2 linked regions of the Azoarcus sp. CIB genome follow. The protein of the gene in region 2 interacts with the protein of the main gene of each other region in a pairwise test. Links are inferred from orthologs where the notes say so. Each region holds a gene or a part of one and is shown on either strand. Other genes may lie near its edges.

Evidence for each region.
Region 1: the proteins of grxD (region 2) and AzCIB_RS10065 interact in binary tests that used the Escherichia coli proteins (3 or more experiments, as listed by UniProt). The link is inferred for Azoarcus sp. CIB from one-to-one orthologs.

What each region holds. Positions count from the first base shown.
Region 1 is NZ_CP011072.1:2,264,072-2,278,799, reverse strand. Bases 5,682-8,650 are described here. They hold AzCIB_RS10065 (BolA family protein), read right to left. Parts: upstream 7,327-8,650; coding sequence 7,036-7,326; downstream 5,682-7,035. Other genes in these bases: AzCIB_RS10050 (sensor histidine kinase family protein), read right to left, coding at 8,272-8,650; AzCIB_RS10055 (septation protein A), read right to left, coding at 7,622-8,230; AzCIB_RS10060 (YciI family protein), read right to left, coding at 7,323-7,622; AzCIB_RS10070 (peptidylprolyl isomerase), read right to left, coding at 6,254-7,036; AzCIB_RS10075 (acyl-CoA dehydrogenase), read left to right, coding at 5,682-6,147. In the rest of the region: AzCIB_RS23745 (ABC-type transport auxiliary lipoprotein family protein), read left to right, coding at 1-27; AzCIB_RS10100 (enoyl-CoA hydratase), read left to right, coding at 121-924; AzCIB_RS10095 (TatD family hydrolase), read left to right, coding at 977-1,747; AzCIB_RS10090 (TetR/AcrR family transcriptional regulator), read right to left, coding at 1,772-2,383; AzCIB_RS10085 (electron transfer flavoprotein subunit beta/FixA family protein), read left to right, coding at 2,568-3,317; AzCIB_RS10080 (electron transfer flavoprotein subunit alpha/FixB family protein), read left to right, coding at 3,320-4,264; more of AzCIB_RS10075, read left to right, coding at 4,351-5,681; more of AzCIB_RS10050, read right to left, coding at 8,651-9,732; osmolarity response regulator transcription factor OmpR, read right to left, coding at 9,704-10,441; AzCIB_RS10040 (hypothetical protein), read left to right, coding at 10,899-11,036; tRNA (adenosine(37)-N6)-threonylcarbamoyltransferase complex dimerization subunit type 1 TsaB, read left to right, coding at 11,121-11,813; rimI (ribosomal protein S18-alanine N-acetyltransferase), read left to right, coding at 11,810-12,262; AzCIB_RS10025 (uracil-DNA glycosylase), read left to right, coding at 12,295-13,149; lysophospholipid transporter LplT, read right to left, coding at 13,190-14,443; AzCIB_RS10015 (LysR substrate-binding domain-containing protein), read left to right, coding at 14,622-14,728. UniProt on the Escherichia coli protein: Transcriptional regulator that plays an important role in general stress response. Has many effects on cell morphology, cell growth and cell division. Acts by regulating the transcription of many genes, including dacA (PBP-5), dacC (PBP-6), ampC and mreB.
Region 2 is NZ_CP011072.1:882,377-896,883, reverse strand. The notes cover bases 11,216-13,963. They hold grxD (Grx4 family monothiol glutaredoxin), read right to left. Parts: upstream 12,876-13,963; coding sequence 12,555-12,875; downstream 11,216-12,554. Other genes in these bases: prfA (peptide chain release factor 1), read right to left, coding at 13,876-13,963; prmC (peptide chain release factor N(5)-glutamine methyltransferase), read right to left, coding at 12,973-13,827; AzCIB_RS03890 (nucleotidyltransferase domain-containing protein), read left to right, coding at 11,403-12,500; AzCIB_RS03895 (HprK-related kinase A), read left to right, coding at 11,216-11,398. Also shown: AzCIB_RS03940 (uroporphyrinogen-III C-methyltransferase), read right to left, coding at 1-635; AzCIB_RS03935 (uroporphyrinogen-III synthase), read right to left, coding at 764-1,561; hemC (hydroxymethylbilane synthase), read right to left, coding at 1,585-2,532; ppc (phosphoenolpyruvate carboxylase), read left to right, coding at 2,699-5,446; AzCIB_RS03920 (LytR/AlgR family response regulator transcription factor), read right to left, coding at 5,462-6,226; argH (argininosuccinate lyase), read left to right, coding at 6,394-7,812; AzCIB_RS03910 (serine/threonine protein kinase), read left to right, coding at 7,826-9,106; AzCIB_RS03905 (hypothetical protein), read left to right, coding at 9,494-10,171; AzCIB_RS03900 (hypothetical protein), read left to right, coding at 10,190-10,495; more of AzCIB_RS03895, read left to right, coding at 10,532-11,215; more of prfA, read right to left, coding at 13,964-14,507. UniProt on the Escherichia coli protein: Monothiol glutaredoxin involved in the biogenesis of iron-sulfur clusters.

The sequences.
Region 1 (14,728 bases), 1.4 Mb from region 2 along the record:
TCCGCTGTGGGGGCGTGCCGCCGCTAGGCCGCCTCGCCGGGGTTTCACCGTCCGCTACGTCGCGGGTTCGGGCAAAATCAACTGTTCACTACATATACGAATATCACGGGAGAGATGACGATGAGTGCACTGCCTCAGCAATCCGACAACGCACCGCTGCTACTGCGCCGCGACGAAGGCGGGATTGCGTACCTGACCCTGAACCGCCCCGGCCAGTTCAACTCCCTCTCGCGCGCGATGCTCGAAGCCCTGATCGCCGAGACCGACGCGATCGCAAAGGACGCGAGCGTGCGCGCGGTCGTGCTGGCGGGCGAGGGCAAGGCCTTCTGTGCCGGGCACGACCTGAAGGAGATGCGTGGCAACCACACCCTGCAGTTCCAGCAGGATCTCTTCCGCCTGTGCGGCAAGTTCATGGTCAAGCTCACCGAGCTGCCGCAGCCCGTTATCGCCCGTGTCCACGGCATCGCGACCGCGGCGGGCTGCCAGCTGGTGTCGATGTGCGACCTCGCCGTCGCCGCCGATGTCGCGCGCTTCGCCGTATCGGGCATCAACGTCGGCCTCTTCTGCGCGACCCCCAGCGTGGGCCTGTCACGCAACATGGGGCGCAAGGAAGCGTTCGAAATGTTGGTGACCGGCGACTTCATCGACGCCGCGGAAGCGCAGCGCCGCGGTCTCGTGAACCGCGTCGTGCCGGTCGAAGAGCTCGACGCCGAGATCGCGAAGCTCGCCGCCGCGATCTGCGCCAAATCCCCTCTCGCGATCCGCATGGGCAAGCAGATGTTCTACCGCCAGCTCGAGATGGGCATGGAAGCCGCCTACCAGATGGCGGCCGAGACGATGGCGTGCAACATGATGAGCGAGGATGCCGCCGAGGGCATCGACGCCTTCATCGCCAAGCGCAAGCCGGAGTGGCGCGGGCGCTGAGCGTGCCGGGGCAGGGCCGTCCGCGCCTGCCCGCGAGCCCGGCGTCGATGCAATGCTCATCGATACGCACATCCACCTCGACGCCGCGGAGTTCGACGCCGATCGTGTCGCGGTAATGGCGGCCGCGCGTGCGGCGGGCGTCGCCCGCTTCGTCGTGCCGGCAGTCGAGGTCGCCAATTTCGACAGGGTTGCAGCCCTGTCAGCTGCCCATGCCGATATCGTCCATGCCTTCGGCATCCATCCGCTGTATGTCGGGGGTGCCTGCAAGGAGGATCTCGACATTCTGCAGGAGCGCCTTGCGCACGGACAGGCGGTCGCAGTTGGCGAGATCGGCCTCGATTTCTTCGCGCCGGATTTCGACCGCGTCACCCAGGAACTGTATTTCGTCGAACAACTGAAGCTCGCCCGTCGCTTCGGGTTGCCCGTCATCCTGCACGTCCGGCGCGCGGTCGATGACATCCTCAAGCACCTGCGGCGCATCGAGGTGCCCGGCGGCATCGCCCACGCCTTCAACGGCAGTCGTCAGCAGGCCGACGCCTTCATCGCGATGGGTTTCAGGCTGGGCTTCGGCGGGGCGATGACTTTCGACGGCTCGCGCCGCATCCGCAGCCTCGCGGCGACCCTGCCGATGGACTCGATCGTGCTCGAAACGGACGCACCCGACATCCCGCCTGCCTGGGCGCAGGGAGGGCGCAACGAACCTGCCGATCTGCGCCGCTTTGCCGAAGTGCTCGCCGTGCTGCGTGCCGTGTCCCCTGCCGAAATCGCTGAAGCGACGGGGCGGAATGCCTGCACCGTCTTCCCGGCGCTCGCGTCCGGCTGATCCGTGCAATCCCGTCCCGGCGCCTCAGTTGCTGGTCGCAGCGGTCGTGCGCTTCATGCTCGCGGACTGCGCGATGAGGTCGGCGATGTCGCGCTTCAGGCGTGCCACGTCGCTGTCGAACTTGTCATAGATCATCAGCGAAATGCCGAACACGTAGGCGTAGAGCAGCATGCAGCGGCTCGACGCCTCCTCCATCGGCACGCCGCACGCGAGGAAGAGTTCGCGCGCGCAGCGCAGGCGGATGTCGTCGACTTCGGCGACGATCGCGGCGGCGTCGGCGTCGCGGCGCGCCCAGTCGCGTACGGCGAGCTCGATTGCAGCGCCGCGCCGGCTGCGGCTCGTGCTATAAATATCGATGACGTGGTAAATCTGCTCCAGCTCCCCGCCGGGCTGGGCGCGCGTCTGTTTGACGATGTCGCGGATCCGCCCATCCTTCCACACCTGAAGGACGGCCAGCAGCAAGTCCCGACGATCCTGGAAGTGCCAGTAGAAGCTGCCTTTCGTGACCTTCAGGCGCTTTGCGAGCACTTCGACGCGAAGTCCGGCGATGCCCTCCTCGGCGAGGACCTCGGTGGCAGCGCTTACCCATGCATTGCGGTCTAGCTGGACGCGCGGTTTTAGAGGCTTGTTTTCCATACTACCTAGTATTGACTAAAGGATGACCATACGGTACCGTATGCACTCCATACCTATGCGTATGGAACGATTTTTTTGGTCGGCGGTCAAGTGTTCATCGCAACGGCGTATTTTTCGCTTGGTGGCGGTAACATAATTCCCTTTCCACAATTTCGACCGACCTAACACGCAAAGGAGCGCGGCATTGAAGATCCTGGTACCCGTCAAACGCGTAGTCGATTACAACGTCAAGGTGCGAGTGAAGGCTGACGGCACGGGCGTTGATATTGCGAACGTGAAGATGTCCATGAACCCCTTCGACGAAATCGCCGTCGAGGAAGCCGTGCGGCTCAAGGAAGCCGGCATCGCGACCGAGGTCGTGGCGGTGAGTTGCGGTGTCGCGGCCTGCCAGGAGACGATCCGCGCCGCGATGGCGATCGGCGCCGACCGCGGTATCCTCGTCGAGAGCGACGTCGAACTGCAGCCGCTCGCCGTGGCGAAGCTGCTGAAGGCGTTATGCGACAAGGAGCAGCCGACGGTCGTGATCTGCGGCAAGCAGGCGATCGACGACGACTCGAACCAGACCGGCCAGATGCTGGCCGCGCTGATGGGCTGGCCGCAGGCCACCTTCGCGTCGAAGGTCGCGCTCGGCGACGGTGCTGCCACCGTGACGCGCGAGATCGACGGCGGTCTCGAAACCCTCGAGATCAAGCTGCCGGCGGTCATCACCACCGACCTGCGCCTCAATGAGCCGCGTTACGCGACGCTGCCGAACATCATGAAGGCGAAGAAGAAGCCGCTGGACATCGTCAAGCCGGCCGATCTCGGTGTCGATGTCGCGCCGCGCCTGGCGACGCTGAAAGTGGCCGAGCCGCCCAAGCGCAGCGCCGGCGTGCGCGTTGCGGACGTCGCGCAACTCGTCGACAAGCTCAAGAACGAAGCGAAGGTGATCTGAACATGGCGATCCTGGTTATTGCAGAACACGACAACGCGAGCCTGAAGGCCGCGACCCTCAACACCGTTTCGGCCGCGGCCAAGCTCGGTACTCAGTTGGCAACTGAGGTCCACGTGCTGATCGCCGGCGCCAACTGCGGCGCGGCGGCCGAGCAGGCGGCAAAGGTCGCGGGCGTCGCCAAGGTGCGCGTTGCGGACGCCGCCCACTACGACTCGCAGACCGCCGAGAACGTCGCCGCGATGGTTGTCGCCAATGCTGCAGGCTACACCCACATCCTCGCCCCCAGCACCGCCAACGGCAAGAACGTCGCCCCGCGCGTCGCCGCGTTGCTCGATGTGGCGCAGATTTCCGACGTCACCGGCATCGAGTCGGCCGACACCTTCGTGCGCCCGATCTATGCCGGCAACGCGATGGCCACCGTGAAGTCGGCCGACGCCGTGAAGGTGATGACCGTGCGTACGACCGCCTTCGAAGCCGCCGGCCAGGGTGGCTCCGCTGCCGTGGAAGCCGTCGCTGCCGGTGCCGATCTGGGTCTGACGACCGTCAAGGGCCGCGAACTGACCAAGAGCGCACGTCCCGAACTCGGTGCGGCGAAGATCATCGTTTCGGGTGGTCGCGGCCTCGGTAACAGCGAGAACTACCACAAGCTGCTCGAGCCGCTCGCCGACGCCCTCGGCGCCGCGCTGGGTGCTTCGCGCGCCGCGGTCGACGCGGGCTACGTGCCCAACGACTACCAGGTCGGCCAGACCGGCAAGATCGTCGCGCCGCAGCTCTACATCGCGGTCGGCATCTCGGGCGCGATCCAGCACCTCGCGGGCATGAAGGATTCCAAGGTGATCGTCGCGATCAATAAGGATCCGGAAGCGCCGATTTTCCAGGTGGCGGATTACGGCCTCGTCGGCGATCTGTTCGAAGTTGTGCCGGAGCTGGCCAAAGCTGTCGGCTGAATGCTCTAGAAATATAAAAAAGCTGTACAAGGACTGCGCCCACCCGGGCGCAGTTTCACAATAAGCAGGTCTCGGGAGAAGAACACATGAGTCAATACACTGCGCCGATCCGCGACATGCAGTTCGTCATGCGCGAGCTGGCTGGCCTCGACGAAGTCGCGAAATTGCCCGGATGCGAGGAAGTATCCGCGGATCTGGTGGATGCGATCCTCGATGAGGCGAACAAGTTCGCCAGCGGCGTCCTCGCCCCGCTGAACCGGATTGGCGACCAGGAAGGTGCCAAGTGGGACAGCGGCAACGTCCGCACCGCGCCGGGCTGGAAGGAAGCCTACAAGCAGTTTGCCGAAGCCGGCTGGACCGCGCTCGCGTGCGAACCCGAATTCGGCGGTCAGGGCCTGCCGAAGCTTGTTGCGACCGCAGTGATGGAAATGTGGAAATCGGCCAACATGGCCTTCTCCCTGTGCCCGATGTTGACCAATGGCGCGATCGAAGCGGTCACGCTGCGCGGCACCGATGAACAGAAGGCAGCCTACCTGCCGAAGATGGTGAGCGGCGAATGGACCGGCACCATGAACCTGACCGAACCGCAGGCCGGTTCGGACCTCGCGGCCGTGCGCACCCGCGCGGAACCGCAGCCTGACGGTACCTACAAGATCTTCGGCCAGAAGATCTTCATCACCTACGGCGAACACGACATGACGGACAACATCGTCCACCTCGTGCTCGCCCGCCTGCCGGACGCACCGGAAGGCGTGAAAGGCATCTCGCTCTTCGTCGTGCCCAAGTTCCTGCTCAACGCCGACGGTACCCCGGGTGAGCGCAACGACGTCCACTGCGTGTCGATCGAACACAAGCTGGGCATCCACGCGAGCCCGACCTGCGTGCTCGCGTTCGGCGACCACGGCGGCGCGATCGGCACCCTCATCGGCGAGGAGAATCGCGGCCTCGAGTACATGTTCATCATGATGAACGAAGCACGCTTCGCGGTCGGCATGGAAGGCGTTGCGCTGTCAGAGCGTGCCTATCAGCACGCGCTGACCTATGCCAAGGATCGCGTCCAGGGGACCGAGATGGGCGTGCGCGGCGGCCCGAAGGTCTCGATCATCCATCACCCGGATGTGCGCCGCATGCTGATGTCGATGAAGTCGCAGACCGAAGCCAGCCGTGCGCTGGCCTACGTCGTGGCTGCCGCGAACGACGCTGCGCATCGGGATCCCGACGCTGCGGTGCGTGCGGAAAATCAGGCTTTTGTCGACCTGATGATTCCGGTCGTCAAGGGCTGGTCGACGGAAAACTCGATCGACATCGCCTCGACCGGTGTGCAGGTGCATGGCGGCATGGGCTTCATCGAGGAAACCGGCGCCGCGCAACATCTGCGCGATTCGCGCATCACGACGATCTACGAAGGCACGACCGCGATTCAGGCGAACGACCTCATCGGCCGGAAGACCGCGCGCGAAGGTGGCGTCACGATCAAGGCCCTGATCGCGGAAATGCGCGGCGTGGTCGCTCAGCTCGGCGAGCACGCCGGCGACGAGGCGTTCGTGGCGATCCGCAGATCCCTCGAATCGGGCATCGCCGCGCTCGAAGCGGCGGTCGAGTACGTTCTTGCGACCTACGGCAAGGACATCAAGGCCGCCTCCGTGGGCTCGGTGCCCTTCCTCAAGCTTCTCGGCATCGTGGCCGGCGGCTGGCTCATGGCGCGTGCCGCGCTGGTGTCGTCGATGCGCATCGCGGAAGGCTCCTCCGACGAGTTCTACAAGACCAAGATCGTCACCGCGCGCTTCTACGCCGACCACATCCTGTCGCAGGCGCAGGCGCTGTCGTACTCGGTCGTGAATGGCGCCGCGGGTGCGCTGGCGCTCGACGAAGCACAGTTCTGACGACGCGGCGGAGGGGGCGGCAGCTCTCCTCCGCGTGTCGGGCCCCGGAATGCAAAGGGCCGCCCCGATCGCTCGGGGCGGCCCTTCGTGTTTCAGGTCGGGACGCTTACTGGACCTTCGCCTTGGCGCGCAGATCCATGATGTGCTTCTCGATCTTTTGCTGCTGCAGACGCTGCTCGAGCTGCGGCTTCACTTCGTCGAAGTCGGGCGCCTTCAGGTCGCGCACGTCGTCGAGCTGGATCACGTGGTAGCCGAAGTCCGACTTCACGGGCGCGTCGCTGTACTTGCCCTTCTCGAGCTTGACCATCGCATCGGAGAAAGGCTTCACGAACATGCCCGGATTGCTCCAGCCGAGGTCGCCGCCGTTGTCCTTGGAGCCCGGATCCTTCGACTGCTTGGCGAGGGCGTCGAACTTCTCGCCGGCCTTCAGCTTGGCGATGATCGCCTTGGCCTCGTCCTCGGTCTCGACCAGGACGTGACGCGGCTTGTATTCCTTCGAGCCCATCTTGCCCTTGACGCTGTCGTATTCCTTCTTCAGGTCGGCGTCGGTGACTGGGTTGGTCTTCACGTAATCCTGAATGTAGGCACGCAGCAGCACTGCCTGGCGGGCGAGGTCCATCTGGGCCTGCACTTCGCTCTTCTTGTCGAGCCCCTTTTTGGCTGCTTCCTGAGCCAGGACTTCGCGGCGGATCAGCTCCTCGCGCACCGCGTCGCGGAGCTGCGGGTTGTCGGGAGCGCCCTGGGCGCGCTGCTCGTTGAACATCACGTCGGCGCGCGCAGCGGAGATCGCGGTGCCGTTCACCGTGGCAGCAGGGCCTGCGGCATGGGCCGCTTGGCCGATCAGGCCGGCCATGAGACAAAGAGCGAGACGGCTGGGAAAGCGAATCATCAAAGTTCCTTCCTGTTGGGTTGAGTGTTGGCCTCTTCGGCCGTCAGGGCGCGAATGGCGAGTGCATGGATGCGGGTTCGCATCAGTTCGCCCAGCGCTCCATATATGAGTCGGTGACGTGCAACCGTATTTTTGCCGATAAATGCGTCCGACACCATCGTCATGCGGTAGTGTCCGCCGCCGCCCTTGGCGCCGGCATGTCCGGCGTGCAGGGCGCTGTCGTCCTCGATTTCGATCGAGAGGGGGTTGAGGAGCGCGAGTCGGTCCCTGATCTCGTCGATCACCGTCACGGCAGGACCTTCTTGTACGGGCGCACGCTGGTGCGCGCGAAGACTCCGTTGGTGACGTACGGGTCGCTCGCGAGCCAGGCTTCGGCGTCCGTCTGGGACGGGAATTCGGCGATCACGAGGCTGCCGAAGAAGCCGGCCGGGCCGGGGTCGGGCGAGTCGATTGCAGGCATGGGGCCGGCTACCACGAGCCGCCCCTCGTCACGCAGCGCTTCGAGGCGCGCGAGGTGCGCCGGGCGCACGGCCATGCGGGCGTCGAGTTTGCCCGGGGCGTCTTCGCCCGTCAGCACGTAAAGCATCAGCTGGTTTCCTCCTGAATGTGTTTGGAGAGGTAGAGGCCCTGGGCCAGTACGAACAGAAGCATCAGGCCCATGCCACCGAAGAGCTTGAAATTGACCCAGTTTTCTTCGGAAAAGTTGTAGGCGACGTACAGGTTGAGAACGCCCATGCCGATGAAGAACGCGGTCCAGGCATGGCTGAGGCGCCCCCACACCGGCTCGGGGAGGCGCACCTGCGCTTCGAGCATCTTGCGGATCAGGTTGCGGTGGAACAGCAACTCCGAGCCGGCGAGCGTGATGCCGAAGAGCCAGTAGAGTGCGGTCGGCTTCCACTTGATGAAGGTGGGATTGTGGAAGAACAGGGTCGCGCCGCCGAATACGACGATGATCGCGAGGCTGACCCACAGCATCGTGTCGACCTTGCGGTGCCTGAACCATACCCAGGCGATCTGGCCGGCCGTTGCGAGGATCGCGACCGCCGTCGCAATGAGGATGGGAGCCTGGGTGGCCTGGATGCCCTCGCCGAGGACCCGGGTGGCGAGGTCGTGCGCCGCTGCCGGGTCGTGTCCGGCGAACTTGTAGGCGGCAAAGAACAGGATGACGGGAAGCAGGTCGAAAAGAATCTTCATGCGCGGGGATTATAGCGAACCGGCGTGGCAATCGGTTTGTACTACTCGCCGTCTGCCTCGCTTTCGCCAGCGAGCAGGCGACCGCGGCCGCGCTTCGGTCCTTCAAGGGGCAGATGGATGATTGCGCGCAGGCCACCGCCGTTGCGGGTGCGCAACTCGAGTCGGCCATCATGCGAGGCAACGATGCGTTCGACGATGGCGAGGCCGAGGCCGGCGCCCTTGGTGTTCGAGCGTGCGGTCTCGAGCCGCGTGAAGGGATGTCGCATGCGCTCCATGTCGGCCTCGGGAATGCCGGGGCCGCGATCGGCGACTTCGATCAGGGCTTCGTCGCCGCGGCTCGAAAGGGTGAGGCTGATGGGATTTTCTTCTCCAGCGTAGCGCACCGCGTTGTCCATCAGGTTGCGGACCGCGCGCCGCAGCGGGAGGGTGCGCACCGGCACCGGGAGGCTTGCCGGTGTGTCGAGGCGCACCTTGATGCCACGCAGGCGATAGGGTTCCGCGATGTCGGCGAGCAGGCCCGCGAGGTCCTCGAGCTGCAGGGGCTCCTGCGGTTCGCCGCGCCCGAAATCGAGGAACTGGCCGATGATGCGGTCCATTTCCTCGACGTCGGCGACCATTGCGCGAACGTCGGTGTCGGGCGCGCCGGACATCTCGATGCCGAGACGCAGACGCGCGAGGGGCGTGCGCAGGTCATGCGACACGCCGGCGAGAATCAAGGCGCGGTCGGCGTCGGTGCGAGCGAGGTCGCCGGCCATCTGGTTGAACGCCCGCGCAACCGTGGCGATCTCCAGCGGCCCGCTTTCGGGGAGGTGCGGCGGCGTGCGGCCGCTGCCGACGACGCGCGCCGAGCGGGCCAGGTTGCGCAGCGGGACGCCGATGCGGGACACGATCATGTAGGCACCGAACAGTGCCGCCAAGAGCGCGCCGCCTCCCCAGACGAGCCATTCCAGGGCGCCGGTCCGCTCGATACGCTCGGACGGGAGCATCAGCCAGAAATCCTGTTCGTCGTCGGGGTCGAGACGGAAACTCACCCAGAAGCCATCGAGGGCCTTCCAGCGCGAAGCGAAGCGGGTGTGGGTTCCGAGCTGCCGGCGGACTTCCTGCGTCAGCATCTGCATCCCGCGTGTGTCGGGCAGCGGTTCGAGTTCGTCGCTGGGCTCGGCCGGGTAGATGCGCATTCCCTCCAGCGCGGCTAGCTCGATCAGCAACTCCGTGCGCCGCTCGACTTCCGAGTTGATGAGCGCCGTGCGTGTGAGATTCACGACGCTGGCGACCATCTGGGCCAGGTTGCGGGCGCGGGCCGGCTCTTCGAAATGACTGAAGATCTGCGACCAGGTTGCCAGCGCCAGCGTCAGAAGCAGGGCGATGAGGAAGAAGGTCTGCCAGAGGAGCGTCCGCGGCAGGAACTGCGCAAGGCGCGGTTCCTGGCTCGCGGGACTTGGCGAGGGTTCCCCGACGTCTGCTGCCGGCGGTTCAGGCTTCGTTGGCAGACTTCGATTCATCCGGCACGAACACGTATCCGAAGCCCCACACGGTCTGGATGTAGCGTGGCTTGGCAGGGTCGTCTTCGACGAGCTTGCGCAGGCGGCTCACCTGCACGTCGATGGCGCGATCGAAGACGCCGTATTCGCGGCCTCGTGCCAGCTCCATAAGCTTGTCGCGCGACAGCGGCTGGCGCGGATGCTGGAGCAGGACCTTCAGTAGCGAGAATTCGCCGGTCGTAAGGGAGATTTCCTCCCCGTCGCGCACGAGCGAACGTACGCCGAGATTCACCTGCACGTTGCCGAACTTGACGACCTCGTCTTCGATCGTCGGTGCGCCGGGCAGCGTCGGAGGCTGCCGGCGCATCACGGCGTGGATGCGGGCAACGAGTTCGCGGGGGTTGAACGGCTTGGCAAGGTAGTCGTCGGCGCCCATCTCGAGGCCGATGATACGGTCGACGTCGTCACCCTTGGCGGTGAGCATGATGATGGGGATGGCGTTCTGGTCGGCCCGCAGGCGCCGGCAGATGGCAAGGCCGTCTTCGCCGGGAAGCATCAGGTCCAGCACCATCACGTCGTAATGCTCGCGGTGCAGGGCGCGATCCATGGACGCTGCGTCCACGACGGCCTTGACCGTGAAGCCCTGTTCCTGAAGGTAGCGCGACAAAAGATCGCGCAGGCGCGCGTCGTCGTCGACCAGCAATACTCGATATCGGATCTTGGTGTTCATGGTGCGAATCCTATCCGGTTACATTTTTGCGTGCCAGCGCCGAATTCGAAGATTCGCCAGCAACGGGTAACGTTTCGTAAGGGCTTGGGAAATACGCAACACGCCCTTACACGTTGGTCTTTAAATCTTCGTCCAGAAACGCCGTAAATACCAATACAAGGGTATGGTTTCATCGTCCGAATTTGCAATACCAACTCCGTCCGCAGCGATCATGGCAAACAGCTGTTCAACTTCCTGTAGGGCATGCTCCCCCGCCGACGGCAGGTTGCAGGGGAGCTGGTCCCGACGTCGGGCGACGGGTATCGTCCTGTTACTGTTCGCGCTTGCGTCGACATTCGCTGCCGCACCCGGGTTCGCACGCGAGAGCGCGTCGTCGCGCCAAGGGAAGGAAAGTGTGACTTCGCCGGGGCATTCGAGCGCACGGGACAAGCGCCGGGCCGAGCTGCGCCGTGCGCTCATGAGCGGCCCTGAGACCCCCCGTCCTGCTGTGCAGGAGCCGCGCCGTCTGTCGCGCGAGCAGCGTGAAGCGCTCTATCAGGACTTGCGGCAGGCGATGCGCGACGCGAACCGTCCCCGCAGCGTGACGGAGCGCTGAGCGGGATCCTCCCGAGTTCCCGCCGCGCACAATCGCGGCACGGGCGCTGCGAATATGGGCCGCTGCCGGTAAAATGGGCGGCTTATGAAAATCCTCTCGATCGAGACCTCGTGCGAACACGCGAGCGTCGCCCTGCTGCTCGACGGCGAGACCGTCGAACGAACCCTGGAAGGGCATTCGAATCATTCCGAGCGCCTGCTGCCCACCCTGATGTCCCTGCTCGCCGATGCGGGCGTTGCGCTCAGGACGCTCGATGCCGTGGCGTTCGGCGCCGGTCCGGGGGCCTTTACGGGGTTGCGCCTCGCATGCGGCGTGGCGCAGGGTTTGGCGATGGGTGCGGACCTGGGGGTCGCGCCGGTATGCAGTCTCGAGGCGCTGGCGCTGCAAGGCAGCGGGGACGCGATCTTCGTTGCAACCGATGCGCGCATGGGCGAGGTGTATTCCGCGGCCTACCGTCTGTCCCACGGACTTCCCGTCGCGGTCGCTCCGCCGACGTGCTGCCCGCCCGAGATGCTGGTATTGCCTGCCGGTGGCCGATGGTCCGCCATCGGATCGGCGTTCGCGGTGTACGGCGATCGGATTCCGGATGAGGTGCTGGATCGGCTGGGACCCCAGGTGCGGGACGCGGTACCCCGCGCGGCGGACGTCGCAAGGCTGGCGGTGCGCCTCGTCGACAGCGGGGCCCTGGTCGCCGCCGAACTCGCCGCGCCGCTGTATGTGCGCGACAAGGTGGCGCTGACGACCGCCGAGCGACTGGCGCGCGGAGGGCGGGCGTGACCGCGGGATTCGGCTTCATCCCCATGACGGACGAGGATCTGCCGTGGGTGGTCGAGAACGAGCGCGAGCTGCATGTCTTTCCCTGGAGCGAAGGCAATTTCACGGATTCCCTGCGTGCCGGCTACAACTGCTGGGTGATGCGCAACGGGCCGGAGCCGGTCGCCTATGCCGTGATGCTGACGGTGGTCGACGAGGCCCACCTGCTCAACATCAGCGTCGCGCGGACGGTTCAGCGTCGCGGAATCGGCGGGAAGCTGCTTGAGTATCTGTCTTCCGAGGCGCTGCGGGTGGGGGCGACGCAGTTCTTTCTCGAGGTGCGACCCTCGAACACCGCGGCCCTTGCGCTGTACGAATGCCACGGCTTTGTTGCGATCGGGCGGAGGAAGGGCTATTACCCGGGGCCCGACGGTCGGCGCGAGGATGCGATCGTGATGAGGCGCGAGCTGTGAGGTACGCGCGGCGCGATGCCGTGCTGCGCGAGATGGGGCTCGCTCCCGTCTGGCGTTTGCGCGCGGGGGGCGAGGAGAGTTCGGATGCTGTCGATGTGTTGCCGGCGTCGGTGCCGGTCGCGGGCGGGCCGGATCGGGGCGGCGTTGCATCGGCCCCGCCCGCGCAGACCCTGCAGCCGGAACGGGTGCCCGAAGTGCGTTCCGTGCGTGCGGCGGTTCCTGTCCGCGAACTGATTCCGCGCGCTGCAGGGGAGGTCGCTTCGGCTGCGGCGCCGAACCGCCGTGACGGTGGCGATCCGGCCAGGGCGGGCCGTATCGCACGGATGGATTGGGACGAGCTGGAGGCTGACATCCGCGACTGCAAGGAATGCCGCCTGTGCGAGAAGCGTCGGCAGGCCGTTCCGGGTGTCGGTGACCGGCGCGCGGAGTGGATGTTCGTCGGCGAGGGGCCGGGTTCCGAGGAGGATCAGCGCGGCGAGCCCTTCGTCGGTGCTGCGGGCAAGCTGCTCGATGCAATGCTCGCCGCGATCGGCCTGAAGCGGGGCGAGAACGTCTATATCGCGAATGCGGTGAAATGCCGGCCGCCGCACAACCGTACGCCCCAGGCCGACGAGATCGCGACCTGCCATCCATATCTCGCGCGCCAAATCGAGCTGGTGCGGCCGCGCGTGCTGGTCGCGCTGGGGCGTCCCGCGGCCCTTGCTCTGCTGGATGCCGAGATCAGCATCGGCGCTTCGCGCGGCCGCGTGTTACATCGCGGCGATACGCCGGTGGTCGTGACCTATCATCCCGCCTATCTGCTGCGGAACCAGGCCGACAAGGCCAAGGCGTGGGAGGATCTGTGCTTTGCGCGCCGCCTGATGCAAGAGTTGGCCGGAAAGGCCTGACTGGCACAAAGCGGGCCGCGAGGGCGGCCCGTGTGCCGGTTCAGTGCGTGTGGTCTTCGAGCTGCGCGACGGAATCGAATTCGCGCTGGTTGCGGTCGTGCCTGCGCAGTACGAGGTACATCATGCCGGCGACGAACAGGCCGAACATGACGATCACCACGCTGATCGACATGCCGGACATGATCAGCAGGGCGTACAGGCCTGTCATGATCAGGATCGACAGGTTCTCGTTGAAGTTCTGAACGGCGATCGAATGGCCCGCGCCCATGAGGATGTGGCCGCGATGCTGGAGCAGGGCGTTCATCGGCACGACGAAGAAGCCGGCGAGACAGCCGACCACGACCATCAGGATCATCGCCAGCGTGGGCTGCGTGACGACGACCATGACCATCACGACGAGGCCCATGGCGATACCCAGCGGGATGACCCGGACGGAGCGGCGCAGGCTGATCATGCGCGCGGCCATCACGGCGCCGAGCGCGATTCCGACGGCGACGACGCCCTGCATCATCGAGGCCTTGGAGAGGTCGAAGCCGAGGTTGTGCTCGGCCCATTTGATCACGATGAACTGGAGCGTGGCGCCAGCTCCCCAGAACAGGGTCGTGACGGCGAGGGATATCTGGCCGAGCTTGTCGCGCCACAGCAGCTTCATGCAGTGCACGAAGTCGTGGACGAGGTACACCGGATTGTTCTTCAGTGGCTTGTGATCGACGCCGGTGTCGGGGATGCGCAGGTTGAAGGCGGCTGCGGCAAGGTAGAGCAGCCCGACGATCGCGATGGTCGCGTGCAGTGCATCGCCCTTCACGAGCGGCAGGCCCAGGCCGGTGATCCAGTTGCCGACGTCGGGACGAATCAGCACGCCGCCGATGACGGTGCCGAGGATGATGGCGCCGACCGTGAGGCCTTCGATCCAGCCGTTGGCGACGACGAGCAGGCGGTGGGGCAGGTATTCGGTGAGGATGCCGTACTTGGCCGGGGAGTAGGCTGCGGCGCCGAGCCCGATGACGGCATAGGCGAAGAGAGGGTGGGCACCGAGCAGCAGCATCAGGCAGCCGCCGATCTTGATGGTGTTGCTGATGAACATCACGCGCCACTTGGGCATTGAGTCGGCAAAGGCGCCGACGAAGGCGGCCAGCGCGACGTAGGAAACGGTGAAGAACAGCTTCAGCAGTGGTTCGTACGTGGCCGGGGCGGACATCTCGCGCAGCAGCGCGATGGCAATGATCAGCAGCGCATTGTCGGCCAGCGCAGAGAAGAACTGCGCCGCCATGATGATGTAGAAGCCGAGCGGCATCGGGTGGGAGACGGCCGTCTGAAGGTGAAGCGCGGTTTATATCACGACATGTGTCTGTTTGTTGTGATTTGCCTCATCGGCTGTGCGGATGCCGCGCTGTCAGTGAGTTGTCAGGCGTTTCGCGTAGTGCATGAGCTGTGCTTTAATGGTGTGTATAAACGAGATTTATGGAGTAGCCGTGGCTGATCGCAGACTTCAAGTATTCAGCGCCGTGGCCAAATACGGTTCGTTCACGCGCGCTGCGGAACATCTGTTCATGACGCAGCCTGCCGTGACCTTCCAGAT
Region 2 (14,507 bases):
TGCGCCACGCCCTGGATGAAATCCATCGGCGACGGCGCGGCAGCGGCCGGTGCAGCGGCAGTGCCGGCATCGGCGGACGGCTGCGCAGCGAGTTCGCCGGCAAACGCCAAGGGCAAGGCATCGGCACGTTCCAGCAGACCTTCGAGGCGCAGCGCGATGCCCGGCACGTCCACCTGCGGCGCGGCTTTCAGCATTTCGATATCGCGCGCCAGCGCGCGCCGCAACGGCAGCAGCTGGCCGGCATCCTGCGCGGCGACGCGTGCCTCGGCCCCTTGCAGGGCGATCAGCGCGGCCTCGGCATTGCCGGCGAGCTGCAGCTGCTGCGCCGCCATCGCCACGGCGTATTCGGCCTCGGCGATGACACGATCCTCGCGCGTGCGCGAGAACTGCTGGTACAGGGTCTCGAGCGCCGCCGCCTGGCCCTCGGTGGCCGCCACCTGGGCCTCCAGCGCACCGAGCTTGCCCTGCAGCGCGGCGATCGCCTCCTGCTGCTGGCGACCGAGTGCGCGATATTCGGTCACGGCCGATTCGCCCGCGGTGAGGCGCAGGGCGACTTCCTCGCGCACGGCAGCAACGCCGCCACGCATGTCGTAGACGTACCAGCCGAGCACACCGGTCGCGACGAGTGCAAGCACTGCGATCCCGGCGGCGAGGCCGCCACCGGAACTTCGACCGGCGGCGGACGGCCGCGCGGCCGCTTCACGATTCGAAGCCGGGGAGGTTTCGGACGGACTGTTTTGGGTGAGCGCGGATTGTTCTTGGTTCATGGCCTGAGTGTAACCGAGGCGTGCCGAAAATGAGACTCGAGGGCGCCGAGGAGCCCGTCATCGCCCGCCGGCGTCTCGAGGACGAGCTCGAAACCGGCCGCGCGTGCGTGCGCAACGATGCGCGGATGAGGAGCGAAGATGGCGACCGTGCGCAGCACCGGCCAGCCGTCGTCACCGACGATGGTGCGCAGGTTGCCGACACCTTCGCTGCTCGTCAGCGTGATCGCGTCGAGGCGTCCGTCGGCAGCTAGGCGCAGCAAGGGTGCAGGATCGATCGCGGGGCAGTAGCGGCGGTAGCACGTGACGTACTCGACCGTCGCGCTCCGTTCGCGCAGCGTCTCGCCGAGGAGGTCGCGCCCGCCGTCGCCACGGAAGACCACGACGCGCCTGCCGGCGACCGCGTCCGCCCCAAACTCCGGCAGGGCCAGCACGGACTCGCTGTCGAAGCCGCTCTGCGGGGCGATGACATCCTTGAAGCCGTAGCCCGCCAGCGCCCGCTCGCTGCCCTTGCCGACGGTGGCGACGCGCAGCCCGGCGGGCCACGCGCGACGCGCGAGGATGGGGCCGACGGCATGGCTCACGGCATTCGGGCTGACGAAGAACGCGAGATCGAACCCGTCCAGCCGGGCAATGACGTCATCGAGGGCGCGGCCGTCCTCGGGTTCGCCGATCGCGAGCACCGGAAAGCGCAGCGCAATCCCGCCGCGCGCCTCGATCGCCGCACACAGGCTGTCGGCCTGCCCGGTCGGCCGGGTCACCACGATGTGGCGCCCGGACAGCGTTGCCGCGGTCATGATCGCCACCGTCGCGGCCGGCCTCAGCCGATCTGGGCGAGGATGCCCTCGGCCCCCTGCTCGCGCAGGTCGGCCGCCAGCGCCAGACCCAGCGCCTCGCAGTCCGCGGGATTACCTTCGAGCTCGGCGCGCACGATGCGGCTACCGTCGGGCAGCGCGACGAAACCGCGCAGCCACAGCTTGCCCGCGCGGATCTCCGCGTAGGCACCCAGCGGCACCTCGCAGCTGCCGGCGAGCGCGCGCGACACGGCACGCTCGGCGCGCACGCATGCCGAGGTGTCGGCGTCGTTCAGGGGCGCCAGCCAGGCAGCGACGTCCTTGCGGCTCGCCAGGCATTCGATGCCCAGCGCGCCCTGGCCGGCGGCCGGCAGCGACACCGTGGACGGCAGTTCGCAGCGGATGCGATCGGCCAGGCCGAGGCGCTTCAGGCCGGCCGCGGCGAGGATGATCGCGTCGTACTGCCCCTCGTCGAGCTTGCGCAGGCGGGTGTCGAGGTTGCCGCGCAGGCTGGTCACGGCGAGCATCGGATACATCGCGTGCAGCTGCGATTCGCGCCGCAGCGAGGACGTTCCGACCACGGCACCCGGCGGCAGTTCGTCGAGGCTCGCGTAGCGCGGCGACACGAAGGCGTCGAGCGGCACTTCGCGCTCCGAGATGCACGGCAGCGCGAACGGCTCCGCGAGCTGCATCGGCACGTCCTTCATCGAATGCACGGCGATGTCGGCGCGCCCTTCGAGCAGTGCTGCCTCGAGCTCCTTCACGAACAGGCCCTTGCCCCCGACCTTGGCCAGCGGCCGATCGAGGATCTGGTCGCCGCGGGTCGTCATGCCCAGCAGCTCGACGCGGCAACCGGGGTACAGCGCCTCGAGGCGGGCCTTGACGTGCTCGGCCTGCCACAGCGCGAGCCGGCTTTCGCGGGTGGCGATTACGATGCGTTCGGGCGGGTTGAATTCGGCGGAAGTTGCGCTCACGGTAAACGGACTCGTCGACAGATGATTTAGGATCCTGACAGGCGCGGCACATACCGCGTTGCAACATCAGGGTTCGCGCCAATGGCGCCGCAGCAAAACAGCATTCTAGCATGGACGTCCGAGCACACCTCTCGCCCCCGAACCCCAACACCGCAACGGAAACATCATGACCCAGGACAAGGACGCACCACTGCGCGAAGACATCCGACTGCTCGGCCGCATGCTCGGGGACACCGTGCGCGACCAGCAGGGCGAAGCCGTGTTCGGCCTCATCGAACGCATCCGCCAGACCTCGGTGCGCTTCCGCCGCGACGACGACCGCGCCGCGCGCCAGGAACTCGAAGGCATCCTCGATGCGCTGTCGCGCGAACAGACGATCCAGGTCGCGCGGGCGTTCAGCTATTTCTCGCACCTCGCCAACATCGCCGAGGACCAGCATCACATCCGCCGCAGCCGCGCCCACCTCATCGCCGGCTCTGCGCCGCGCGAAGGCAGCCTCGCGCATGCGCTCGCGCGCGCCTTCGCCGGGGGCCACGAGGCATCGGCGCTGGCGGCGTTCTTCGACACCGCTTCGATCTCGCCGGTGCTCACGGCCCACCCGACCGAAGTCCAGAGGAAGAGCATCCTCAACTGCGAGACCGACATCGCCCGCCTGCTCGACCGGCGCGACCGCATGGTGCTCACGCCCGAGGAGCGCGAGCACAGCGAGGAAGCCATGCGCCGCGCCGTGCTGATCCTGTGGCAGACGCGCATGCTGCGCCCGGCCAAGCTGTCGGTGGTCGACGAGGTCGCCAACGGCCTGTCGTACTTCGATGCGACCTTCCTGCGCGAGGTCCCGCGCCTCTACGCCGACCTCGAAGACCAGCTCGCGAAGCGCGACCCGGCGCTGGGCGCGCTCGAACTGCCCGCCTTCCTGCGCGTGGGCAGCTGGATCGGCGGCGACCGCGACGGCAATCCCTTCGTCACGGCCGAGGTGCTCGAACGCGCGCTCGCGATGCAGTCCGCCGCCGTACTCGGTTTCTACCTCGACGAGTTGCACACGCTGGGCGCGCGCCTGTCACTCGCAACTGGCCTCGTGAGCGCCTCGGACGGACTTCTCGGGCTCGCGGAGCGCTCGCCCGACCTATCTCCGCACCGCAAGGACGAGCCCTACCGGCGCGCGATCTCCGGCATCTACGCGCGCCTCGCGGCGACCCACCGCCTGCTGCTCGGCAGCGAACCGCCCCGTCACGCGGTCGCGGACGCCGAGCCCTACCTGACCGCGTACGAACTGTCCGAGGATCTCGACATCCTCCACCGCTCGCTCGTCGCCAACGGCTCGGCCGCCCTCGCGCGCGGCCGCCTGCGCCTGCTGCGCCGCGCCGTGCGCGTGTTCGGCTTCCACCTCGCGCCGATCGACCTGCGCCAGAATTCGGACGTGCACGAGCGGGTCGTCGCCGAGTTGCTGGCGACCGCCCAGCCGGGCACCGATTACCGTGCGCTGGACGAGTCGGGCCGCTGCGCGGCCCTCATCGCCGAACTGTCCACGCCGCGGCTGCTCGCCTCGCCGCACGTGCGCTACTCTGACGAGACCGAGGGCGAACTGGCGATCTTCCGCGCCGCCCGCCGCGCGCACCTGCGCTTCGGCAAGGAGGCGATCACGAACTGCATCATCTCCAAGACCGACGACGTCTCGGACCTCCTCGAGCTCGCGCTGCTGTTGAAGGAAGCGGGCCTGCTGCGCCCGCACGAGCAGGCGCTCGACGTGAACATCATCCCGCTGTTCGAGACCATCGAGGACCTCGCGAACGCGCCGACGGTCATGGACCGCCTGTTCGCGTTGCCGGCCTACATGAGCCTGCTGGAATCGCGCGAGCGGATGCAGGAGATCATGCTGGGCTACTCCGACAGCAACAAGGACGGCGGCTTCCTCACCTCCGGCTGGTCGCTGTACAAGGCCGAGATCGGACTCGTCGAGGTGTTTGCCAAGCACGGCGTGCACCTGCGCCTCTTCCACGGCCGCGGCGGCTCCGTCGGCCGCGGCGGCGGCCCGAGCTACCAGGCCATCCTCGCGCAGCCCGGCGGCGCCGTGCAGGGCCGCATCCGCCTCACCGAGCAGGGCGAGGTCATCGCGGCGAAGTACAACAACCCGGAGGTCGGCCGCCGCAACCTCGAGGTGCTGGTCGCCGCGACGCTGGAAGCGAGCCTGCTGTCCGACAACGCCCCCGCGCCGCGCGCCGAATTCCTCGACACCATGCAGGCGCTGTCGGACGCGGCCTTCGCCGCCTATCGCGGCCTGGTGTACGAAACCGAGGGCTTCGAGCGCTACTTCTGGGAGTCGACGGTGATCTCCGAGATCGCCGAGCTCAACATCGGCTCGCGCCCCGCCTCGCGCAAGAAGGGCACGCGCATCGAGGACCTGCGCGCGATCCCGTGGGTGTTCAGCTGGGCGCAGTGCCGCCTGATGCTGCCCGGCTGGTTCGGCTTCGGCGCGGCGGTGAAGGCGTGGCGCGCGGCCCATCCCGACGACGGCCTCGCACGGCTGCAGGCGATGTACAAGGAGTGGTCGTTCTTCGCGACGCTGCTGTCGAACATGGACATGGTGCTGGCAAAGTCCGACCTCGCGATCGCCTCGCGCTACGCCGGCCTGGTCAAGGACCCGGCGCTGCGCGACGCGATCTTCGGCCGCATCCGCACCGAATGGCAGGACACCGTCGACGCGCTGCTCGCCATCACCGGCCAGAAGGAACTCCTCGACGACAACCCGCTGCTCAAGCGCTCGATCCGCAACCGCTTCCCCTATCTCGATCCGCTCAACCACGTGCAGGTCGAACTGCTGCGCCGCCACCGCGACGGCCACGACGACGCGCGCGTGCGGCTGGGCATCCACATCTCGATCAACGGGGTCGCGGCGGGCCTGCGCAACAGCGGCTGACGGGGGGAACGGTCTTCAGATCCCCAGCACCTGCCTCACCGCCGGCCACTGCCGGCGGCTGACCGGCAGGCCTTCGGGCAAGCCGGTCAGCAGGATGTCCCAGTGCGGCTCGCCGTCGTGCTCGCCCGCTCGCTCCACGCCGACCACGGCCGCGCGCGCGACGAGGCAATTGCGATGGATGCGCAGGAAGCGGCCGGCGAACTCCTGCTCCAGCTGCACCAGCGACTCGTCGAGCAGGTACTCGCGCTCGGCCGTCCGCGCCGTCACGTATTTCAGCTCCGCACGCAGGAACAGCACGTCCGCAACTGGCACCAGCAGGATGCGGCCGCGCTCGTTGACGCCGAAATGCTGCCGCGCACCGGGCGCCAGCGCGGCGAGTGCCGCATCCGCCAGCGGCTGGCGCCGGCGCACCTTCGCCAGCGCCTCGGCGAGGCGCTGCGCCCGCACCGGCTTCAGCAGGTAATCGATCGCAGACAGTTCGAAGGCCTGCACCGCGTACTCATCGTAAGCCGTCGTGAAGATCACAGCCGGGGGCTTATCCAGGCGGCCGAGATGGCGGGCGAGCTCGACGCCGTCCATCACCGGCATGCGGATGTCGGCCAGCACGACGTCGGCCGGCTCGCACTCGAGCAGACGCAGCGCCTCGACGCCATTGGCCGCGACACCGACGACGGCGGTCGGCTGCTCCTGCGCGATGTCACCAAGCAGGTCGCGCAGGCGCGCGCGTGCCGGCGCCTCGTCGTCGACGATAACCACGCGCAACGCCTGGACCGACTCCATCGAAGAACCTCCCCGCCCCCACGATTCGCGCCCCGCCGGCGAACCGGCGCCCAGGGCATGCGGGGCTTTTGCTTTATAATTTTGGCCTGTTTGCGCGGCGCCAGCGACAACCGGCGCCCCGCTCCGCGACGGCCGCATCCGGCCGCGCCACACCACTGACGGACATTATGACAGACACCACTTCCTCGCAGCCGGCCAAGGCCTGGTCGGGCCGCTTCACCGAGCCGGTCTCGGATCTCGTCAAACGCTACACCGCCTCGGTGTTCTTCGACCAGCGCATGGCGCGCCAGGACATCCGCGGCTCGCTCGCGCACGCGAAGATGCTCGCGCGCCAGGGCATCATCGGCGCGCAGGACCTCGCCGACATCGAGCGCGGCATGACGCAGATCCTCGGCGAGATCGAGCGCGGCGAATTCGGCTGGAACCTCGACGACGAGGATGTGCACCTCAACATCGAGAAGCGCCTCACCGCGCTGGTCGGCGACGCCGGCAAGCGCCTGCACACCGGGCGCAGCCGCAACGACCAGGTCGCGACCGACATCCGCCTGTGGCTGCGCGACGCGATCGACCAGATCCTCGTGCTGATCGGCGACTTCCAGAAGAACCTGCTCGACGTCGCCGAGGCCAACGCCGCGACGGCGATGCCCGGTTTCACGCACCTGCAGGTCGCCCAGCCGGTCACTTTTGGCCATCACCTGATGGCCTACTACGAGATGAGCCGCCGTGACGCCGAGCGCTTCGCCGACTGCCGCAAGCGCGTCAATCGCCTGCCGCTCGGCAGCGCCGCGCTGGCCGGCACCAGCTACCCGATCGACCGCGAGTTCGTCGCGCAGGAACTGGGCTTCGACGAGGTCTGCTACAACTCGCTCGACGCCGTCAGCGACCGCGACTTTGCGATCGAATTCTGCGCCGCCTCGGCGCTGCTGATGACCCACCTGTCGCGCTTCTCCGAGGAACTGATCCTGTGGATGAGCCCGCGCGTGGGCTTCATCGACCTCGCCGACCGCTTCTGCACCGGCAGCTCGATCATGCCGCAGAAGAAGAACCCGGACGTCCCCGAGCTCGTGCGCGGCAAGACCGGGCGCGTCAACGGCAGCCTGATCGCGCTGCTGACGCTGATGAAGGGCCAGCCGCTCGCGTACAACAAGGACAACCAGGAAGACAAGGAACCGCTGTTCGACACCGCCGACACGGTGATCGACACGCTGCGCATCTACGCCGACATGATCACCGGCATCCGCGTGAAGGCCGATGCGATGCGAGATGCGCTGAAGCAGGGCTACGCGACCGCGACGGACCTCGCCGACTACCTGGTCAAGAACGGCCTGCCCTTCCGCGACGCGCACGAAGCGGTCGCGCTCGCGGTGCGCGCGGCCGACGTGAAGGGTTGCGACCTGCCGCAATTCACGCTCGACGAGCTGCGCGCGGCGATGGCGCATGTGCCGGGCGCAGCCGAGCGCGTGAAGGACGACGTCTTCGCGGTGCTCACCGTCGAAGGCTCGCTCGCCTCGCGCAAGCACATCGGCGGCACGGCCCCCGAGCAGGTCCGCGCCGCGATCGCGCGGGCGCGCAGCACCCTGGCTTGACGCCCGGCTGCCGATGGAACGGATCGGCAGATACGAAGTAAGGCGCCCGCTCGGTGCGGGCGCCACCAGTTCCGTTCATCTGGCGTGGGACCCCTTCGCCGGACGCGAGGTCGCGATCAAGCGCATCCATCCCGAGATCCTGCGCGATCCGCAACGCGGACGCATCTATCGCCACCTCCTGATGAACGAGGTTGCGCTCGCCGGGAAGCTGATCCACCCCCACATCGTACGCACCTTCGATGCGCACATCGACGACGAGGATGGCTGGATCGTCATGGAGTTCGTCGGCGGCGGCACGCTCGCGGACTTCTGCACGCCCGATGCGCTGCTGCCATTCGATCGCCTGATCGAGATCATCTTCAAGTGCACCCGCGCGCTCGACTACGCGTTCCGCCGCGGGATCACCCACCGCGACATCAAGCCGGCAAACATCCTGTTGACCGCCCGCGACGGTCAGGACATCAAGATTTCCGACTTCGGCGCCGCCTTCGACATCGCGAGCGACCGCACGCAGCTTGCCTCGGTCGGCTCGCCCGCCTACATGTCGCCGCAACAGGTGCGCGAAATGCCGCTGGACCAGCAGACGGACATCTATTCGCTCGGCGTCGTCATGTACCAGTTGCTCACCGGCCACCTGCCGTTCGAAGCGGACAACCAGTTCAGCCTGCTGTACAGCATCGCGCACGACGAGGCCCCCCCGGCCACCTCGATCAGACCCGACATTCCCGATGCGCTGGCGGCCATCGTGCGGCGCGCGATCGAGAAGGATCTCGCGCGCCGCTACCGCGACTGGCCGGAGTTCGCGCACGATCTTGCCTGCGCGTTTCGCAATCGCGCCGCGACGTCCATCCACGCCCCCATTCCAGACGCGGAAAAATTCCAGACCCTGCGCCGCCTCACCTTCTTCCGCAACTTCAGCGACGTGGAACTATGGGAAGTGATTGGCCTGTCGCGCTGGACCCGGGTGCAGCCCGGCACGGTCGTACTCCGCGAAGGCGAACCGGGTGACCACTTCTGTTTCATCGCCGCCGGCGAGGCGCGCGTCAGGAAGCGCGGACGCCTGCTCAACCTCCTCAGCGAGGGCGAGTGCTTCGGCGAGATGTCCCTGTTCGCGGCCGGCGGCTCAGTGCGTTCGGCTTCCGTCGAGGCGGTCACCACGCTCGAAATCCTCCGCATCGACGCGCAAGCCCTCAACCGGGCATCCGATACGACGCGCATGCACTTCTACAAGGGATTTCTGGAGGTGCTGGCAACACGCCTGTCGCTCGCCAATTCGCGCATCGCCAATGTATAGCACCGGCATGACGAAGGTCACGGCGCCATTGCCCTTCCGCTTGAAGCGGCCGGGCCGGTCGGCTAGGTTAGGGACGACGGATACCGTCGCATGGGGTTAGGCGAGCAAACGTCGGATTTATTTACACTCCCCCGGAACCAGCACACCTCGATAACAATAAGTTGTTAAATATCAGCCCCCTGGAGCACACACCAATTCGGCATGAATCGTGCTCGAATACATGCGACCAGGCACGAGCAACGAAAATTGCCATCAGGGACCAAAAAAATGGGGACGCCCCCGAAACCGTGCGATACCAGCCGTAGCGAGCTTCCCGAAAGAACGGCGGCGTCCCCATCCACGGGTTCTCGTCGTCGCTTCATCGGGGCGACTGCAGGCGGAGTCGGCGTGCTACTGGCCGTGCAGGCGAGATCTGCGCTCGGCGGCACCTGTCTGAGTCCGTCTGCGCTGGTGAGCGGCAACCTGAGTCACCCGGCAGACGGCCTGAACTGCACTGGCGGCCTGTCACCAACCGTCTGGAAACTGCAGGGCACTCAAGGTCAGATGGCCAATCCCTGGCCGGCCGGATTCACCGCACCCACTTTCAACACGACGCTGACAGATTCAACCGGTTGCAACGGGGGGCACGATATCGCCAACCCGAAAGACGTGATTGCCGTTGATCTGTCTGGCAACCCCATGATCGGGACCCCGGTGGATCAGGTGTTGCCGGGCGCACCGGGCAATACCGGCATCTGGGAGGTATTGGCCTTCCCTGACTTCTTCACGTCCCCGTCCGGGGAATTGATGAGCCATCTGCTGGCCGCGTGGTTCAATGCCCTCGCTTTCCCGGGCTATCCGGTGAAGACTTGGCACATTTCGGAAATGTGGGAGGCCCTGAAAGGCGGCGGAACGTATTGCCCGTCGAACTTGGCCTGCAATACCGATATGGGATTGACCACGTCGGACGTCATCGCCTACCTCACGACCACCTATGATCTGACATCCGGCCTGGTCGCGGTGTGCACAACCAATGGAAGCAGCCTCTCAAGCGACGGCAACATCGGCACCGGCAAGAAGAAGTAAGCCGTGCCGGGCATGAAATTGCAGATCCGCGACGACGCCATGCTGCAGGGATTTCCCGGCCGCACGATCCTCTGCTCGCCGGACTGGCGTGAAGACCATGCGACGGTGCTGTTCGACGGCAACTCCGGCGATTACTGGATCGTCTCGCCGCTCGCACGGGAAATCGTGAGGCTGTCGACCAATGCAGATCTGCAGAGCGTCGAGGCGCTTGTCGCTCACATCGTCGCACACGGGGACGAAATCGGAGATTTCGACGGCAGCGCAACGACGATCCGACGTGTGATCAATGAACTGGTGCAGCTGTCAATTCTCGCGCACACTTGATCGCAACGCGTTCCGCATTGCGAGCTGGCTAAAGGATTGATCGACACCACCCTACATCTCGCCCCGGTCACGGTGCGCGTGCGTGCGCCTTTCGGCGCGGTGCGCCAGCATCTCGAGACGTTCTACCCCGAGGCGATGCAAGCGCCCGGAAGGACGAAGCGGTTCATCGATTTCGACATTCGCATCGAGCGTGGAGCCGGATGGCGGCGCTGGCTGCGCCCGCAAGCGCGTTTCCTGCTGGACCACGTCGAGCCCTTCCTGCCGCTACCGGCCGATCAAGCCGCGCCGTTGTTCGAATGGGGACTCAACTGGGGCATCGCCTCGCGCCCGCTCGGCTATCTCGTCATGCATGCCGCGGTCGTCGCACGGGATGGCGATGCGCTCGTCATGCCCGGTTCGCCGGGGGCGGGGAAGAGCACGCTGTGCGCGGCGCTGACCTTCATCGATGGATGGCGACTGCTGTCCGACGAACTCGCAATCCTCGCTCCAGCCTGCGGCACGCTGCAACCCAACCCGCGACCGATCAGCCTGAAAAACGAATCGATAGAAATCGTTTCACGCTTTCCCGGCGCGACGCTCGGCCCGCGCTATACGGACACGCGCAAGGGTACGATCAGCCATGCCGCGCCGCCCCCCGCCTCGCGCGCCGCGGCCGAGCACCAGGCACGTTGTCGCTGGGTGGTGTTTCCCCGCTTCGCCGCCGAGTCGGCCCCCTCCTGCGAGGAGATCGGCCGCGCCGAGGCCTTCGCGCGCATTGCGGAACAGTCGTTCAACCGCGACCGTATGGGTGAAACCGGTTTTCGCGCGCTGTGCGACATGCTCGACACGGCGCGCTGCTTCGACATCGTTTTCGACTCGACCGAAACGGCGCTGGCGCTGGTGCGCGACGTCACCGGGCAGTGACGCGATGAAATCGACGGCCTGCAAGCGCCTCGTTTCCATCCTCAAGACGCCCACGCAGGCGACGAAACTGGACCTTTCCGAATGGTCGCAACTGGTCGCGAGCGCACGCTCGGCAAACCTCGCCGGCCTGCTTGCCGAACGCATCGCTGCTGCAGACATCCCCGTTCCTGCCGAGGCGACACGGCATCTGGAGGCCCTCCGACAGCTTAGCCGTCGCCAGACGCAGTCGGTGCGCTGGGAAGTACATGGATTGCAGCGCGCGCTTTGCCAGCTCGGCATTCCGGTGGTGCTGCTGAAAGGGGCCGCCTATGCGGTATCCGACCATCCGGTCGGGCGCGGGCGCCTGTTCGGCGACATCGACATCCTCGTGCCGCACCACGCCCTCGGCGACGTCGAGCTGCGCCTGATGGTCGCCGGCTGGGCGTCGGGCAAGAACTCGCCCTACGACCAGCGCTACTACCGCACGTGGATGCACGAGTTGCCGCCGATGGTGAACGTGCGGCGCGGCACTGTGCTCGACGTCCATCACACGATCCTGCCGCTTACGTCACGGCACAGCCCCGACGCCGAAACGATCATCCGGGCGGCCTCCGCGCTGCCCGATCTGCCCGCAGTCCGCATCCCGCGCCCCGAGCACCTGCTGATCCACAGCATCGTGCACCTGCTGCACGAAGGCGAACTCCACAACGGCCTGCGCGATCTTTTTGATATCGACGGGCTCCTGCGCATGGGCGCCAACGAAGCCGATTTCTGGACGCGCGTCGTCGACGCCTCACGCACGCTCGACGTCGTCGCGCCGGTCGCATTCGGCCTGCACCTTGCCAGGCATCTGCTCGACAGCCCGATTCCGCCGCATGTGCTTGCGGACATGCGAAATGCCGCGGGCGGACCGGCCTCGCGCCTGCTGACGATGCTGTACACGACCGCGATCCGCCCCGAGAACGAGGCGGGCGAGAGCCCCGCAGCGACGCTCGCCCGCTTCGCGATCTACGTCCGCGCCCATTGGCTGCGGATGCCGCCGCATCTCCTGCTGCGCCACCTCGCGCACAAGTCGATCGCGCGGCTCAGAAAAGACGAGCCCGCCGTCGAAGGGCGGGCCTGATATCGATACCTGCGCGATCCCCGCGCGGCCGGACGCCGCACCGGGGGAAACTGATTACTTGACGCCGGCTTCGCCGAGCATCGTCTTCAGTTCGCCGTTCTCGTACATCTCGCGCATGATGTCGCAGCCACCGACAAACTCGCCCTTGATGTAGAGCTGCGGAATCGTCGGCCAGTTGGCGTATTCCTTGATGCCGTTGCGGATGTCTTCGTTCTCGAGCACGTTCACCGAGAACAGATCGCTCACGCCCAGGTTCTTGAGGATCTGCACCGCCGTCGCGGAAAAGCCGCACATCGGAAACTGGGGCGTACCCTTCATGTAGAGCACGACCGGGTTGTTGGTGACCTGCTCGCGAATGACGTTCTGGATGTCCATGGTGCCGTTCCAAAAGTTGAGTAATTAACTCGGGAAATTCTAGGGATTGCTGCTCCGGCCGTCAATAGCAAAACTGCGGCCAAACCGCGGCACCCATTCAGCGCGGCTCGCCACGTCCCAGCCACTGGCCGCCCGACACGCGTTCGATGCCGCCGAGATCCTTCCATGACGAGATCGACGAGAATCCCGCGTCGGTAAGCAGGCCGCGCACGGCCGCCGCCTGATCGTAACCATGCTCCATGAAGAGCCAGCCGCCGGGCTCAAGGTGGCGCGGCGCCTGCGCGGCGATGGCCGCGAGGTCGTCCAGCCCCTGCGGCCCCGCGGCCAGCGCGGTCCCCGGTTCGAAGCGCACGTCGCCCTCGCTCAAGTGCGGGTCGCCCGCCGCAACATACGGAGGGTTGGCCACGATCAGCTGGTAGCGGTCACCCCCCAGTTGCGAAAACCAGTCGCCGAGCACGAAGGACACGCTCGCCTTGAGGCGCGCGGCATTGGCCATCGCGACCAGCAAGGCCTCGCGCGAGCGATCCACCGCCGTCACGTCCGCGTCGGGCAACTCGAGCGCCAGCGTCACGGCCAGCGCGCCGCTGCCCGTGCCGAGATCGAGCACCCGCGTGCGCGGCTTGTCGCCGAAATGCGCCAGCGCCAGCTCGATCAGCAGCTCGGTGTCCGGTCGCGGGATCAGCACCGCCGGGCCAACCATGAAGGGGTGCCCATAGAACTCGCGCTCGCCGATCAGGTAGGCCACCGGCTCGCCGGCCTCGCGGCGCTCGACCAGGCTGCGGAACTCCGTCCATTCGCGCTCGTCGAGCCGCGCCTCCGGGTAGGCCGCGAGGCGCGCCGACGAACATTGCAGCACATGGCGCAGCAGAACCCGCGCATCGACGACGGCGATGCGGGCACGCGCCCAGTTGAGTACGCCGGCGATGTCCGGTGCCGCGTCGGGAGCATCCATCAACGCCTCCACCGGGGCGACATCATCGAACGCGGCAGCACGGCCATCTCACTCACCGGCGAGCGCCGCCAGCAGCTCGGCCTGATGTTCTGCCGTGAGCGCGCCGACCAGCTCGTCGATCTCGCCCTCCATGACCGCGTCCAGCTTGTACAGCGTGAGATTGATGCGGTGATCGGTGACGCGGCCCTGCGGAAAGTTGTAGGTGCGGATGCGCTCGGAACGGTCGCCGCTGCCGACGAGGCTCTTGCGCGTCGCGGCCTCGCGGGCCTGCTGCTCGCGCAACTGCATGTCGTGGATGCGCGCGGCCAGCACCGACATCGCCTGCGCCTTGTTGCGGTGCTGCGAACGGTCGTCCTGGCATTCGACGACGATGCCCGTGGGCAGGTGGGTGATGCGCACCGCCGAATCGGTCTTGTTGATATGCTGCCCGCCCGCGCCGCTTGCACGGAAGGTGTCGATGCGCAGATCCGCCGGGTTGATATTGACGGCCTCGAGCTCGTCGGCCTCGGGCATCACCGCAACCGTGCAGGCGGAGGTGTGGATGCGCCCTTGCGTCTCCGTCGCCGGCACCCGCTGCACCCGGTGTCCGCCGGATTCGAACTTCAGTCTCGAATACGCGCCGCCGCCGACCACGCGCACGATGACCTCCTTGTAGCCGCCGAGATCCGATTCGCTCGCCG